Regions from separate parts of the Ruegeria sp. BHSC037 genome, predicted to be linked through region 2. Evidence: riboswitches for the same ligand, from Rfam matches in the RefSeq annotation. Region 2 holds a riboswitch; the other holds the start of a gene.
The links. A riboswitch is a leader RNA that binds a small molecule or an ion and turns the genes downstream of it on or off. The one in region 2 is predicted to bind cobalamin.
Positions count from the first base shown of each region.

Region 1: it holds a riboswitch for cobalamin, as region 2 does, so the genes downstream of both, AC2FMN_RS15240 (hypothetical protein) here and AC2FMN_RS14435 (DUF1636 family protein) in region 2, are expected to answer to the same signal.

Region 1 covers NZ_JBXWRT010000016.1:46,378-54,130, reverse strand. Annotated here, with positions in the region: gene AC2FMN_RS15265 (TetR/AcrR family transcriptional regulator) at 1-500, opposite strand, end outside; gene recR (recombination mediator RecR) at 615-1,208, opposite strand; gene AC2FMN_RS15255 (YbaB/EbfC family nucleoid-associated protein) at 1,255-1,599, opposite strand; gene AC2FMN_RS15250 (DNA polymerase III subunit gamma/tau) at 1,686-3,440, opposite strand; gene AC2FMN_RS15245 (protein-tyrosine phosphatase family protein) at 3,597-4,100, shown strand; gene AC2FMN_RS15240 (hypothetical protein) at 4,104-4,511, opposite strand; cobalamin riboswitch at 4,594-4,794, opposite strand; gene AC2FMN_RS15235 (TetR/AcrR family transcriptional regulator) at 4,823-5,395, opposite strand; gene AC2FMN_RS15230 (alpha/beta hydrolase family protein) at 5,479-6,336, shown strand; RNA gene ffs (signal recognition particle sRNA small type) at 6,399-6,495, opposite strand; gene AC2FMN_RS15220 (bifunctional 2',3'-cyclic-nucleotide 2'-phosphodiesterase/3'-nucleotidase) at 6,536-7,753, opposite strand, start outside.
Region 2 covers NZ_JBXWRT010000014.1:92,045-99,797, forward strand. Annotated here, with positions in the region: gene AC2FMN_RS14410 (TolC family outer membrane protein) at 1-131, opposite strand, end outside; gene AC2FMN_RS14415 (protein-L-isoaspartate O-methyltransferase family protein) at 227-880, opposite strand; tRNA gene AC2FMN_RS14420 (tRNA-Cys) at 1,107-1,180, shown strand; gene AC2FMN_RS14425 (NAD(P)-dependent oxidoreductase) at 1,323-2,279, opposite strand; gene AC2FMN_RS14430 (LysR substrate-binding domain-containing protein) at 2,388-3,263, shown strand; cobalamin riboswitch at 3,336-3,540, shown strand; gene AC2FMN_RS14435 (DUF1636 family protein) at 3,623-4,006, shown strand; gene cobW (cobalamin biosynthesis protein CobW) at 4,009-5,064, shown strand; gene cobN (cobaltochelatase subunit CobN) at 5,071-7,753, shown strand, end outside.

The sequences.
Region 1 (7,753 bases), on a different contig from region 2:
AGCCACTGGTGATAGATCGCGCGCGCAGTCAGTGCCGGGTCCTCGAGCCGGGCCACCGAACCTTCGGCGATGCCGTCGCGCAGGGTCTGGGTCAGGGCCTCGACGATGCCGTCCACGGCGTTTTGCAGAACACCGCTCATGCTGTCTGACAGGTCCGAAACCTCGGCCGCAAGCTTGACGACCAGGCAGCGCTCTTCGGGGTTTTGCCCGGTCTGTTTGCGGATCCAGCCCTGGAAATAGGCAAGGAATCGATCATGCGCGTTCAGCGAGGGGTTGTTCAGCGTGTCCGCCAGCCCTTGTCGGTAATCGTCGGCAAAACTTTCTAGAAGCGCGCAGCCATAATCCTCTTTCGAGGCGAAGTAATGGTAGAACGAGCCCTTGGGGACTCCGGCCTCTTTCAGTAGGTCGTTCAGGCCGACGCCGACAAACCCACGCTCGGCGGTCAGCCGGCGGCCAACGGCCAGAATCTGTTTCCGGGTATCCTTGCGTTGCGTGCTCATGGGTCACGAGATGGCAGTTAATAGACCGGTCGTCTAGTGGTGGTGATGGATAAAAATCCAGATGACGTAACGTCGGGTCATCGCCCACGAAGAAAGCGCACGGATTTCGAAGCTTTACAGTTCCTTCCGCGCCCGCAGCGCTGCGGTGATCGTCCCGTCATCCAGATAATCCAACTCGCCCCCGATCGGCACGCCCTGCGCCAGCGAGGTCAGGCGGACCTGTCCTTCCAGCTGATCTGCGATGTAGTGGGCCGTGGTCTGCCCGTCGACGGTGGCGTTCAGGGCCAGGATCACTTCGGTGATGTTTTCGGCAGTCACCCGGTCAAGCAGGCGGGGGATGCGCAGGTCATCCGGGCCGACGCCGTCCAGTGCCGAGAGCGTTCCGCCCAGCACATGGTAGCGGCCTTTGAATACCCCTGCGCGTTCCATCGCCCACAGGTCGGCCACGTCTTCGACCACGCACAGCTCTCCGGTGGCGCGGTCTTCGGAATTGCAGATGTCGCAGATGTCGGTGGTGCCCACGTTGCCGCAGTTCAGGCATTCGCGCGCGGTGGCGGCGACCTGCTGCATGGCGTCCGACAACGGCGTCAGCAGCAGGGCGCGTTTGCGGATCAGGTGCAGCACCGCCCGCCGGGCCGAGCGCGGCCCCAGCCCCGGCAGCTTGGCCATCAGGTCGATCAGGGCGTCGATGTCACTGTTCGAACTCATGGCCTTTCCTGCGTGGCTTTGGCGGCGGGGGTTTGAGGGGCGAAGATTAGAACGGCAGCTTGATGTCCGCCGGCAGACCCATGCTTTCGGTCAGCTTGGTCATTTCTTCCTGCGACCGCTCGGCCGCCTTGGTCTGCGCATCCTTGATGGCGGCCAGGATCAGGTCCTCGACCACTTCTTTGTCGTCGCTGTTGAAGATCGACGGGTCGATGTCCAGACCTTTCAGCTCGCCCTTGGCCGAGGCCGTGGCCTTGACCAAGCCCGCGCCGGATTCGCCGACGACCATGATGGTGTTCAGATCTTCCTGCATCTGCGCCATCTTGGTCTGCAGTTCCTGCGCGGATTTCATCATCTTGGCCATGTCGCCCAGACCGCCGAGTCCTTTGAGCATCTGTATGTCTCCTGTCATTCGAATTGCGGCCTAAATACGGGCCGTCTGCGTCCTTCACAAGGGCAGCGCGCCTTCTGCACGGGTGATTAGTCTTCCTCGAATGGATCCCATTCGTCCTCGACCTCGGGCAGGGCTTCGGTTTCGACCTTGGCCGCGCGGTCCTGAGGGGTTTCGATCCGGGTGATGCGGGCCTTGGGGAATTGTGTCAGAACCGCCTGAACCAAAGTGTGTTCTTCGGCCTTGGCCTTCAGCGCCAGCTCGGCCGCGTCGCGCAGTTCGGCGATGGTGGGCGCGTCCCCGTCCGAGACGATCGAGACCGCCCAGCGATTGCCGGTCCAGCGCTGCAGCGCGGACCCGAGCCGCGCGGCCAGGTCGGTGGGGGCCTTTTCGGTGGGCGTGAATTCGATCCGTCCCGGCTGGTACGAGACGAGGCGGACGCCGTTTTCAACCTCGACCAGCAGTTTTACGTCGCGGTTGGCGCGGATCAGTTCGACCACATGCTCGAAAGTTGGATAACGCGCCAGCGCGGTCTGCACATCCTGGGCCAACGCCGCCGTCGGCGCGCCGCCCACGCCACGCGGGGCTGGCGCATGGGCCGAGGCCGTCGCGGTCACGGGCGGGGCGCTGTTTCCGGCAACCGGAACGCCGCCCCCCGGCCCGCCGATGGGCGGCGGAGGGCTGTCCTGAAGGCGCTTGATCAACTCTTCCGGGCTGGGCAGATCGGCCACATGGGTCAGACGGATCACCGCCATTTCCGCGGCCATCATCGCGTTGGGGGCGGCCGAGACCTCCTCGAGCGCCTTAAGCAGCATCTGCCACATCCGGGTCAGCACCCGCATCGGCAACGCCTCGGCCATCTGTTGGCCGCGGGTGCGTTCATCGGGCGAGACGGTCGGGTCTTCTGCCGCGTCGGGGGTGATCTTCACCACCGAGACCCAATGGGTGATTTCGGCCAGATCGCGCAGCACCGCCAGCGGGTCGGCGCCCTCGGCATATTGCGCGCCCAGTTCGGTCAGGGCCCCGGCCGCATCGCCACGCAGGATCATGTCCATCAGGTCAAGAACGCGGCCCCGGTCGGCCAGCCCCAGCATCGCGCGCACCTGATCGGCGGTGGTTTCGCCGGCGCCATGGCTGATCGCCTGATCCAGCAGCGAGGTCGCATCCCGGGCCGAGCCTTCGGCGGCGCGGGTGATCAGAGCCAGCGCGTCATCCGAGATTTCCGCGCCCTCGGCGGTGGCGATCTTGCGCAGCAGGCCGATCATCACTTCGGGCTCGATCCGGCGCAGGTCGAACCGTTGGCAGCGCGACAGCACGGTGACCGGAACCTTGCGGATCTCGGTCGTGGCAAAGATGAACTTCACATGCTCGGGCGGTTCCTCCAGCGTCTTCAGCAGCGCGTTGAACGCGCTGGTCGACAGCATGTGGACTTCGTCGATGATGTAGATCTTGTACCGCGCGCTGGCGGCGCGATAGCGCACGCTGTCGATGATCTCGCGGATATCGCCCACGCCGGTGCGGCTGGCGGCGTCCATTTCCAGCACGTCCACGTGGCGGCCTTCCATTATGGCCACGCAGTGCTCGCACTGGCCGCAGGGTTCGGTCGTTGGGCCGCCATTGCCGTCGGGGCCGATGCAGTTCATGCCCTTGGCGATGATCCGCGCCGTGGTCGTCTTGCCGGTACCGCGGATGCCGGTCATGATGAAGGCCTGCGCGATCCGGTCCGCCTCGAACGCGTTTTTCAGCGTGCGCACCATGGCATCCTGACCGACCAGGTCGGCAAAGGTTTCCGGGCGGTATTTTCGTGCGAGAACCTGATAGGCGGGGCTGGACTGTGTGGTCATGTCTGCTCTGACGGATTCGTACTGACGATGCAGGGTAGAGTTCCCGGTGCCCCGCGTCCACAGCGCCGGTGCAGGTTTTTCGCTTTGGCGGTGGCGCTGGTTGGGCCATACTGGACCAATAGTTTTCAGTGATGCGTTTCCCGAGGGGTGGTTTCGATGTCCAATCTGGTTGTTCATGCCCTGCAGGTCGGGGGCGGTTCGCTTGCCCTGACCTCGATACCCGGCGGAGGCGGCGACTACTGCGGCGACCTGGACCTGATCGGGGGCTGGGCGCCGGGTCTTGTGATCTCGATGACGACTCTGGCCGAGATGGTCGCCGTGGGGGCGGGCGATTTCGGATCGGACATCCAAGGGCGTGCTAGCCGCTGGGCGCATCTGCCGGTCGCCGATTTTTCGGCGCCGGGGGATGAATTTGACGGCCAGTGGCCGCCGGTCAGCGCCGCCGCCCGCCATGCGCTGAGCGGTGGCGGGCGAGTTCTGGTGCATTGCCGGGGGGGCTGTGGACGATCCGGCATGGCCGTTCTGCGCCTGATGATCGAATGTGGCGAAGCCCCGGAACCGGCGCTCAAACGCCTGCGGGCCGTTCGCCCCTGCGCCGTGGAAACCGAGGCGCAGTTGCTCTGGGCCGTGGCGCCGGCTCGGGTTGCTACCCCGGACTGACCGTCAGATGACTGCCGGCAAGGCGTGTTCCGCCGGGGTGGTGGGATCCAGCGCGACCGCCTGCAGCATCGCGCAGGGTGACGTGTCCAGCCCCTGCGCCGGGCAGGCATCGGCCAGATCATTGAACATCAGGTCGGCATAGGCGTCCAGGCTTTGCGTATCTGCCCCTGCGCGTGCGCCGCAATACACCCGGATCAGGTCGGCACGGGCATCAAAGCGGGCGAGGCATCCCGGCGTGCAATGGGCCAGTTCGCTGGTGCCTTCCACCCGGAATTCGGGCGAGGTTGCCGCGCCAGCCGCAGCAACCGCCTGCGCGACCGACCGGGCCAGATGCGCCAGCGCAGGGCAGGTCCTGCCCGTGCGTTGGCAGATGGTTGCGGAAAATTCGTGTGTGTTGGTCTTCCAGATCATGATGCGCCCTCCGCGCGTTGGGCAGGGCGGAGCAGACGGCCGGTTTCACGGCCAGACCCTGCCCGGACACCCCGTCCGAGTTTCGGTTTTACGTTTGATGGCAGGTCTCCTGACTTGCGGGTCGTTGCTTTGCCGACCTTCCCAACCTTGCGGTCAGTGGTATCTCGGCATCGCTCTCCGCCTACAGTTGCGGGGGCAGTCGCGGCATTGGCCCGGATGGACCGCACCGTGTTCCCTTTTCATCCCGGCCGAAGGCGCGGGAACCATCACCCAATCGCTAGCGGTCAGGGTCGGGCCGAGTCAAGCCACATTCAGTCGCGCGGTTGGAACCGGTCCCAAGGGACATGCTCGGGCAACCGGCGCAGTACATTCGAATCCCTACGCGCGCGCGCCAGTTGCCAGCCGCCCTGCATCACGATGAACAGGGTGTCTGCGGCCATGTCAGGATGCGCGACGCCCAACCGTTTCGCGTGGCCGCGCACATCCTCGATCCAGCTTTTGTACAGCCGGTCGGCATGGTCGCGGAAGGTTCGGTTGTTGGGGCTTTCGAACAGGGTGGCGGCGATCGGGCAGGTCTCCCACTGGGGCGAGGTGTCGAACAGTTTCGCGATCTTGTGGCACAAGGTGCTGACCCCGGCGCGGAAATCCTGCGCGTCGTTGAACGCCGCCGCGATCATGTCGCGCATCCCGTCCGAGGCCCAGCTGGCCGCGGCCAAGGCAAGATCCTGCTTTCCCTTTGGAAAATGGTGATACAGCGAGCCCTTGGGCGCGCGGGCCTCGGTCAGAATCTCGGTCAGGCCGACACCGTTGTAGCCCGAGCGCTGGAACAGTCGGGCGGCGGTCTGGGTCAGGCGATCGCGGGTGTTTTGCGGACGTTGGGTCATCTTGCGCGCATCTTGACAGGACTGGACCAATCGGTCCAGATGAAATGATTAGACCAATCGGTCCAGAGCATTTGGAGGCTTGGATGTTGGATTCGCAGCAGACGGTGAGCGCCGAAGATTTCGAGTTTTCGGCGGGCGAGGCAAACCTGTCGGCGCGGCTTTATGCGCCAATGGCTCGGCCGGACGTCGCCGTCGTACTGAACGGGGCGACGGGCGTGCCGCGGGACTATTACCAGCATTTCGCGCGCTGGCTGGCCGCCGAGCGGGGCATGGCCTGCCTGACCTATGACTATCGCGATTTCGGGACATCTTTGAAACGGCGCCTGAAAGACTCGGATGCCACGATGGCCGATTGGGCGCTGAAGGACATGCCGGCGGCGCAGGCCGAGATGCGGCGGCGCTATCCCGATGCCAGGCTTTGGGTCATCGGTCATTCGGTCGGCGGGATGCTGGGGCCGCTTCAACCCGGGATCGAACGGATCGACCGGATGATCTGCGTGTGTTCGGGGCTGGTGACCCTGGCCGATCATCCCTGGCCCTACAAGGGGTTGGCGGCCCTGTTCTGGTATGGCCATGTGCCGCCTCTGGTGCGTCTGCTGGGCTATCTGCCGGGGCGGATGCTTGGGTTCGGGTCCGATCTGCCATCCGGTGTCTATTGGCAGTGGCGCAAGTGGTGTACGTCACCCGACAGCTATCTGCCGGAACTGGGCGACACGCTTCCCCAGGTCGACTGGGGCCGAACGACGGCCCCGGTTGACGTCATCGCCCTGGAGGATGATCAGACGGTTCCGCCGCCGGCGGTCTGGCGGCTGGCCGAGCTGTACGGGCCTGCGGCGCGGCGCCATTTGTTGGCCCCGGCCGCCTTCGGCCTGCGCGAGGTCGGCCATATCGGCGCCTTTGCCCGGCGCAGCCGCGCAATCTGGCCGCAGCTGGTTGCCTGACGATCGGCCCGGCGGCCCTGCTTCAGGGAATATTCGGAAAATTATGTACCATGGCGGCAACAAGTGAGAGGTTGGACAGCGACCCAAGCGGGGCTCGTTGTGGCTGCTTCCTTCCGGACCTGACCAGGTTGGCGAGGCGCTTGCCCGCGCCAACCTCTCGACCGCCGATATAGGCATCACGGGTCCGCTTGGCAACCCGTCACGGCCACAGCCGGATCCGGAGAAAGCCCTGATCGTCCAACCCAAGCGGCTCGGGGTTGAAAGCGGCCAGTTCATCCAGGTATTTCGCGGCGCCCGGTCCGGTGCGCAGCACGGCCGCACGCCCGTGGAAACCGGTCAGGGAAAAGCTGGCCGGGGCATCTTCGAGCGGATCGCGTTCCAGCGCTCCGGACAGGTAATCCCGGACGACCGTGCCGATGCTGATACGTGGCAACTGGATCGCCGGACATTCGCGCGGGATCGGGAAATTGCCACCGCCATTGGCCCGATAGTTGTTGACGGCCACGACAAAGGCCTGGTCCGGCGTGACCGGGGTGCCGTGGTGGCAAAGGTTTCGTATCCGCCCATTCTCGTTACCGGTCCGGTGTCCGCCAAGGTCGAAACGCGGCGGGCATGACGGATCGATTTCGTATGTCACCCCGTGCAGAACGTCAAAATTGTGCCCGGTCGCCTGCGGGTCTATCAGGTCTGCTTCGCGGGCGCCGTCGATTTGCCGGTAGACTGCTGCCGACATTTCCAGCCAATCCCGCAACTGCGCACCGGTAACGACGACCGCCCGCAACTCATTGGGAAACACATGCAGATCCGACACGTGGCGCAGGAACACGTCGCCCCGCGGAACATCGGTGAAATGGCGTGGCCCGGCCCGACCCCCGAATTTGGAGGGTGCTACGCTCGACAGCAGCGGAAGGTTTTCCAACTTCGACTCTTTCAGAACCGGCCGCAGCGCTGCGGCCTGGGCGGCGGCGACCAAGGTCAGGCCGCGATCCAGCCCGCAGAAAGTGAAATAGCTGTGCATGGCCTGCTCCGTCCGCCCGACCGGCGATGCCGCACGGCGGCGTGTCCGTGCGTGTCCGGTTTGGAACACTTGCATCATCTCGGGGTCTTCGGGCACAGGCCCCGCATCCGGCTGCGCAGGCTGAACAGAGCGAAGTCGGCCGGATTTCGCGACGATTTTCCACCTTGTCGCATCTCGCTCCAGCGTCAGGTCGATCACGCCCAGATGCGTTCCGGCGGTTCCGGGCATGACCACGGGCTTGCCGTGGATCAGACCGTTTTGCAGGTCCATGCTGGCCACCGGGTCCGGGACGTCTGCGGGAAACAGCATGTGCGTGTGCCCGGCCACGATGGCATCCACGCCGGCCAGAGCCGCCAGCTGGATCACCACGTTTTCGGACATGGGGGCAGGTTCGGCGTC
Region 2 (7,753 bases):
GAGTTGTAGGCCCCGATGAACGCATCGGTCAGGTTGTCTGCCCAAGCCGTCCGCTCGGACGCTACATTCAGTGCAAGGCAGGCTGAAAACACCAACCCCTTGATCAGTTTCGCTGCTGATGTCCCACGCATAATCCAACCCCGTAAACCAAAATTTGTTCTGATTTCGGAACAGTTTGCGGCCAGATTCTCAACTAATCAATAGGGAACGGAAAAGTGTTTCCGAACTATAGCGAAAATGCCCGTTCTTTCGCAAATCCCGGCAAGACCGGCGCCGCGGCATTGAACGCGTGGCGCCAAGTCACGCGCCCGCCGACCTTGCGACCGATCCGGACGGTGCCCAGATTGCCATCAACGAACAGGCAGGCAATGCGGCCATGTTCCTTGAGCTGGTCCAGCAACGCGTCCAGAACCCGTTCAACCCCGCCCTGAACCATGATCACGTCATAGGGGCCATGCTCGGCGGCCCCTTGCACCAATGGGCCGACATGGATGATCGCATTGTCAATATCGGCCTGGCTGAGATTGGCCTGCGCCTCGGCGGCCGTTGACTCGTCTTCCTCGACGCCCACCACCAGTTGCGCCATGCGCGCGGCGACGGCCGTCGAATAGCCATAGGCCGGACCGATATCCAGCACGACCTCGTCATTGGAAATATTCAGCGCGTCCAGCATTTTGGCCAGGGTCCGCGGCTCCAGCAGGCACCGACCGCCCCCCAGATCGATCAAATCGCCGACATAGGCCACCTCGCGCTGGGAATCCGGCACGAAATCTTCCCGCCGGATTTTCAGCATGGCATCGATAATCGGAAACTTTGTGACATCGGACGGCCGAATCTGGGTATCGACCATCGTTTGGCGTCGGGCTGCGAAATCCGTCATGTGACCGCTCAATCATTTCCCTGGTTCGGATGGCTTTTGCCACAATGCACGCGCCCCGGCAACGGCCCTTGCACGCAAATTCCGGCCCGCGACAATTGGCGTTGCGTCTCGAATACCGGTGACGGCCATTTCCCGTGCAGATTCTTTGCGCGCCCTCTGGACGCCGCGCGGGAAAGCTGCTAGAACCGCTGCTGCACCACGGCAAGTAATTGATATTGCTTGAAAAGGCGAGTTGGCGGAGTGGTGACGCAGCGGATTGCAAATCCGTGTACACCGGTTCGATTCCGGTACTCGCCTCCACTGCTCCGACTTGGTTCCGCGTCGCTGCCTTCCGATTGGTCGAAATCCAGCTCGAACTGTTCTTGGCCGCGCAAGGGGACACCGCCACCTTGGGTTTCACGCAAGACGCCCCCCGAAGGCCGCCGTTTTGCTGACCGTCGGTTCAGACCGTGCTTCGGCCTTGCGGAATCACCTCGTACCCCGGCTCTTCCGGTTCATCATCCTGCATCTCGGCCGGAAAACCGGGCGCGGTAATGCTCAGCCCGGTTGCATCCTCGAGCCGTCGAATGACGTTGGGCGACAGCTCGCGCGCGCCATAGCGGGCGATGGCGTCGTCGAAAATCTTGATCATCAACGGGTTCATCTCCAACGGCACGCCGGCGCGGTCTGCGACCTCCTGGAACAGGCCGATATCCTTTTTCACCAGGTCCATGGTGAAGGAAATGTCGCGCGAGCCGTTCAGGATCACTTGGCTTTCGGTCTCATGCACGAAGGACGTACCGGACGAGATCTTGATCGCCTCGTAGGTGGTGTTCAGGTCCATCCCGGCGGCCTTGGCGGTCACCAGCGCCTCGGCGCAGGTGATCAGGTTGGCTGTGGCCAGATAGTTGGTCAACACCTTCAGAACCGAGGCAGTGCCCAGATCGCCGGTATGCAGGATGCGCCGGCCCATCGTCGTCAGGAACGGCAGAATCCGCTCGAACGTGGCCCGGTCGCAGCCCGCGAAGATCGAGATATTGCCCGTGGCCGCCCGGTGGCACCCGCCCGAAACCGGGCAGTCCACCGCCGCGCCGCCGCGTTCGATCACCATGGCCCCAAGCCGTTTGACCTCGGCCTCATCGGTGGTGGACATCTCCATCCAGATCTTGCCCTGGCTCACCTCGGGCAGCATCTGCTGCATCACCGCGTCCGAGGCAGCGGGCGACGGCAGGCAGGTGATGACCGCATCGCAATCGCGCATCATCTGGGCCGGGCTTTCGCCGGCCTTGGCCCCCTTGGCCGCGAATTCCGCCACAAGATCGGGGTTCAGGTCGTACACCGTCAGGTCGATACCGTTGCGCAGCAGCGACCCCGACAGCTTGCCCCCCACATTGCCCAAACCGATGAACCCGACCTTCATGTTCTGCCCTCCCGCAGGCGCGTTTTCGTTGGCCCGATTATTTCCGTTGCCCATCGACAAAAGAAACGAATAATAAAGCTATCTATACAAAAATTATTTTGGTGCTAAATGGACCGCCTGCCCAATCCGGCGTGGCTGCGTAGCTTCGAGGCCGCCGCCCGCCACCTGAATTTCACCACCGCCGCGCAAGAATTGGGCCTGACCCAGACGGCGGTATCGCTGCATATCCGCTCGCTCGAGGCGGACCTCGGGCAGCCGCTTTTTGCCCGCAACGCGCGACACCTGTCGCTGACCGAGCTGGGCCAGTCCTATGCGCTGACCGTGCGCCGGGCGCTGTCGGATATCGCGCTGTCCACCAACAGCTTGTTCGGCCCCGCCTCGCGACAGGCGCTGACCATCCGGGCGGCGATATCGACGATGACCTACTGGATCGCGGCCGAGCTGCCCGCGTTCAGCGCCCAGCACCCCGAGATCCCGGTGCGGCTGGTTTCGCATATCTGGAACGACTCGGCCGCGCCCGCGGATGTAGACGTGGAAATCCGGCTGGGCTATGGCGACTGGCCCGGTGTTGCGGCGGACCGGCTGTGCTCGGAACGGCTGGTGCCCGTCTGCCGGGCGCAGGACTCGGCGCCAGACCTGCAAAACGGCCCGTTGATCCACATTCTGGGGTACGAGGACAACTGGGCGCGGTACTTCGAGGCCACGGGCATCGACCTGCCCGACCGCCCCGCGCGCCATTCGGCGGATACGACCGTCACGGCGCTGCAACTGGTGATGGCCGGCGCGGGCTACGCCACCGTTCTGGAGCGGTTCGCGCGCAACGCCATCGCCCAGGGTGCGCCGATCCGGATTGCGGGGCCGGCGATTCCCTTTGCCCAGTCGCATTACCTGATCCGCAGCGTCAGCGCGGCGCCTCCGTCCATCCCTGCCCAGTTGTTCCTGGCCTGGCTGCGCGACTGCCTGGCCAGCGATGCCGCGGATTGATCCCGGCAAGTCGCTTTTTCGATCCGAGGCAAGGCACTTGGCCCCGCGCGCTTGACAACCCCCCTGCCCGTGCCGCATGTCGCTTGAGTTGGTGTCTGTGCAAGCAGATGAAAAGGGAATGCGTCAGCGGTTTTCCGTCAAACGCAGCCGCCCCCGCGACCGTGACCGGAGAGGGTGCCCAAATGCCACTGGCCGCAGGCCGGGAAGGCGGGACATCCGACAGAGCACCGCTCTGACATCCGCAAGCCGGGAGACCTGCCAACGCCCGAAGACAAACCGGACGGGGTGTTCCGGTGTCGGGCCCATGTCGGCAACGTGGCCCGCGCATACCCCGTCCCCCGACAACCAATTGAGGGGGGATGAGAGACGTGACCGAGACCGCACCAGTCGAGCTGCTGGTCTGCACCACCTGCCGACGCGGGCTGCCCATCGAGGATGACGCCCAGCGCCCCGGCACGCTGCTGCACAAGGCGCTGGCCGCAGCCGACCTGCCCGAAGGCATCAACCTGAAGCCGGTCGAATGCCTGTCAAACTGCGATCAGGGCTGCTCGATCGTTTTGCGAGGCGGGCCGTCTCGCTGGACCTTCGTCTATGAGAACCTGAACGAATCCGACCATGTCGAAATCATCGTCGAAGGCGCCACCAAGTACCTGGCCACCGAAGATGGCCTTGTGAGATGGCGTGACCGCCCTGAACATTTCCGCAAGAACTGCGCCGCCCGCATTCCCCCGATTGGAGCCTGAGCATGAGCACCCTCGAAAAACTTCCCGTCACCGTCATCACCGGCTTTCTCGGCTCGGGCAAGACCACGCTGATCCGCCACCTGATGCAGAACCCGCAGGGCAAGCGCCTGGCCGTGGTGGTCAACGAATTCGGCGATGTGGGTGTCGATGGCGAAATCCTGAAGAGCTGCGCCATCCCCGAATGCCCGGCGGAAAACATCATGGAACTGGCCAATGGCTGCATCTGCTGCACCGTGGCCGATGACTTCATCCCCACGATCGAGGCGCTGATGGCGCTGGACCCGCGCCCTGATCACATCCTGATCGAAACCAGCGGTCTGGCCTTGCCGAAACCGCTGCTCAAGGCGTTCGACTGGCCCGATATCCGTTCCAAGATCACCGTGGACGGCGTGATCGCCCTGGCCGATGCCGAGGCCGTGGCCGCAGGCCGCTTTGCCCCGAATGTCGCGGCGGTGGACGCCCAGCGCATGGCCGATGACTCGATCGACCACGAAACACCCCTGTCCGAGGTGTTCGAGGACCAGATCTCGTGCGCCGACATCATCCTGCTGACCAAGCCCGACCTGGCCGGCCCCGAAGGCGTGGCCAAAGCGCGCGAGATCATCGCCGCCGAGGCGCCCCGCCCCCTGCCCGTGGTCGAAGTGGCCGAAGGTGCGGTAGACGTGCGCGTGGTGCTGGGGCTAGGCGCCGCGGCCGAGGACGACATGGACGCCCGCCCCTCGCATCACGATGGCCATGACGACCATGAACATGACGATTTCGAAAGCATCGTGGTCGAACTGCCCGAACAGACCGACCCGGCGCAGTTGGTCGCCAATATCGAACGTCTGGCGAACGAGCTGAACATCCTGCGGGTCAAGGGCTATGCCGCCGTTCAGGGCAAGCCGATGCGCCTGCTGGTTCAGGCGGTCGGCGCGCGGGTCCGGCACCAGTATGACCGCCCGTGGAAACCGGACGAAGAGCGCCGCTCGCGCCTTGTGGTCATCGCCGAGCATGACGACATCGACGAAGCCGCGATCCGCGGCATCCTGACCGGTGTCACCGAGGCCGCCGAGTAAGCACCGATGCACGTCGTCTTCCGCGAAAGCCACGGGCTCGAAGAAACCGAGACCCCGACCGATCTGGGCCAGAGCCCGGCGGATCTGGTGGTGTTGTCCTTTTCGGATAGCGATCTGGGTGCTTTCGCGGCCGGCTGGCATCGCGGCGGCGGGCCCGAGGGGCGGATGCCCTCGTTGCGGCTGGCGAACCTGACGGCGCTGAAACATCCACTATCGGTCGATACCTATGTCGAGCAGACGCTGGAGGGCGCCAAGGGTATCCTGATCCGCCTGATCGGCGGCGTGCCCTACTGGTCCTACGGGTTGCAGCAGGTGCTGGCGCTGGCGCAGGCCAAGGGCATCGCGCTGGCGGTGCTGCCCGCCGACGGGCGCGAGGATACGCGGCTGGACGATTATTCGACCCTGCCGGTCTCGACCCTACGGCGACTGGCGCATCTGTGCGACACCGGTGGCGAGGTCGCGGCCCAAGCCGCACTGGCGCAGATGGCGCTGGCGGCGGGGCTCTATGCCGGGCCCGTGATGGGGGCCAAGACCCTGCCCGAATGCGGAGCGTGGTGCCCGGATCGCGGCGTAATCGCGCCCGAGGACGCGTTCGCAGGCGAAGGCCGGCGCATTATCGTAACCTTCTACCGCGCCTATCTGACTTCGGCCGATACCGCGTCGGTCGCGGCCCTGATCCGGGAAGTCCGCGCGCGAGGCCATCAGGCAGTTGGGCTGTTCGCACCCTCGCTCAAGGCGCCTGCGGCGGCGCAATGGCTGGCTGAGAATATCCCAGCGATGGCGCCCTCTGCCATCATCAATGCCACCTCGTTTTCGGGCAAGGGCGCGTCGGGCACATCGCCCTTGGACGTGGCGGGCGTGCCGGTGTTTCAGGTCGCTCTGGCCACTTCGCGCCGCAAGGCCTGGGCTGAGGCCGAGCGCGGCCTGTCGCCTGCCGATCTGGCCATGCATGTTGTGCTGCCCGAGGTGGACGGGCGCATCTCGGCCGGTGTCGCCTCGTTCAAGGAACCGGGCAGGCGCGACCCACACTTGGAATATTCCCGCTTCGCCCACCGCCCCGAGCCCGACCGGATTGCCGCCATCGTCGACCGGGCGATGGCCTGGGTGAACCTGGCCGAGAAACCAAAGGCGCAACAGGTCCCCGCACTGGTCCTGTCCACCTATCCCGGCAAGGACTGGCAGATGGCCCATGCGGTGGGGCTGGACGCGCTGGCCTCGGCCGAGGCGATCCTGTCCGACCTGCAGGGCGCAGGGTATGACACCGCCCCCGCCGAGCCGATTGCCGACACGCTGCTGGACGCCCGGATTTCATGGCCGGTCTCGGCATACCGCGCCGCACTTGCGCAACTGCCAGAAGCGTTGCGCGCCGATCTGGAAACCGCCTGGGGTGCGCCCGAGGATGACCCGGGCTGCGCCGATGGGGCCTTCCACTTCACCGCGCTTCGGCGCGGCAAGGCGCTGGTGGCGCTGCAGCCCGAACGCGGCACGCCGGAATTGCGGGACGACGAATATCACGACCTGTCGCGCACGCCCCGGCACGGCTATGTGGCCTTTTACCTGTGGCTGAGGCACGGGTTGGGGACGGATGCGCTGATTCATATCGGCGCACACGGAACGTTGGAATGGCTGCCGGGCAAATCGGTGGCGCTCTCGGCGGAATGCTGGCCCGAGGCGCTGATCGGCGATCTGCCGGTGATCTACCCGTTCATCGTGAACGATCCGGGCGAAGCCGCGCAGGCCAAGCGCCGGATCGGGGCCGTCACGCTGGGCCACATCCCGCCGCCGATGAAGCAGAGCAGCACGCCCGACCGCATGGTGCGGTTGGAATCGCTGCTGGACGAGTTCTCGAACGCCGACGGGCTGGACCCCAAGCGGCGCGACCGGCTGCAGGCCGATATCCGTGACGAGGCCCGCGCCATCGGGCTCGAGGCCGATCTGGGGCTGGATCAGGCCACCAGCACCGCCGAGGCGATTACCCGCATCGACCGTTTCGTCTGTGACATCAAGGAAAGCCAGTTCGGCGACGGGCTGCATGTCTTTGGCCGCGCGCCGCAGAGTGCGGGCAATTTCGACACTGCCGCGTCGGCACAGGCCGAACGGCAAGCCCTGCTGGATGCTTTGGCCGGCAAACGGATCGAGGCCGGGCCGTCCGGCTCGCCCTATCGCGGGCGCACCGACGTGCTGCCCACGGGCCGCAACCTGTTCACCACCGATCCGCGCTCCGTCCCGACCCGCGCGGCCTATGCGCAGGGGGTGAAACTGGCCGAAGAACTGGTGCGCCGCCACCTGCAGGAGGAAGGCGACTATCCCAAGGGCCTGATCGTCGATCTGTGGGGCTCTGCCACGATGCGTACGGCGGGCGAGGAATTCGCCATGGCGCTGCACCTGCTGGGCGTCAAACCGGTCTGGGATCCGGGGTCGGAGCGCGTGAGCGGGATCGAGGTTCTGCCGATCACCGATCTGGAGCGCCCCCGGCTGGACGTGACCCTGCGCGTCTCGGGCCTGTTCCGCGACGTGTTCCCCACCCTCTCGGCGCTGTTCGGACAGGCGGTCCGGGCGCTGTCGGAACGCGACGAGGCGCCCGACTGGAACCCCTATGCGGGTCAGCCGCCCACCGCCCGCGTCTATGGCCCGGCGCCAGGCAGCTATGGGCTGAACATGACCCACCTGTCGGAAACCTATACAGACG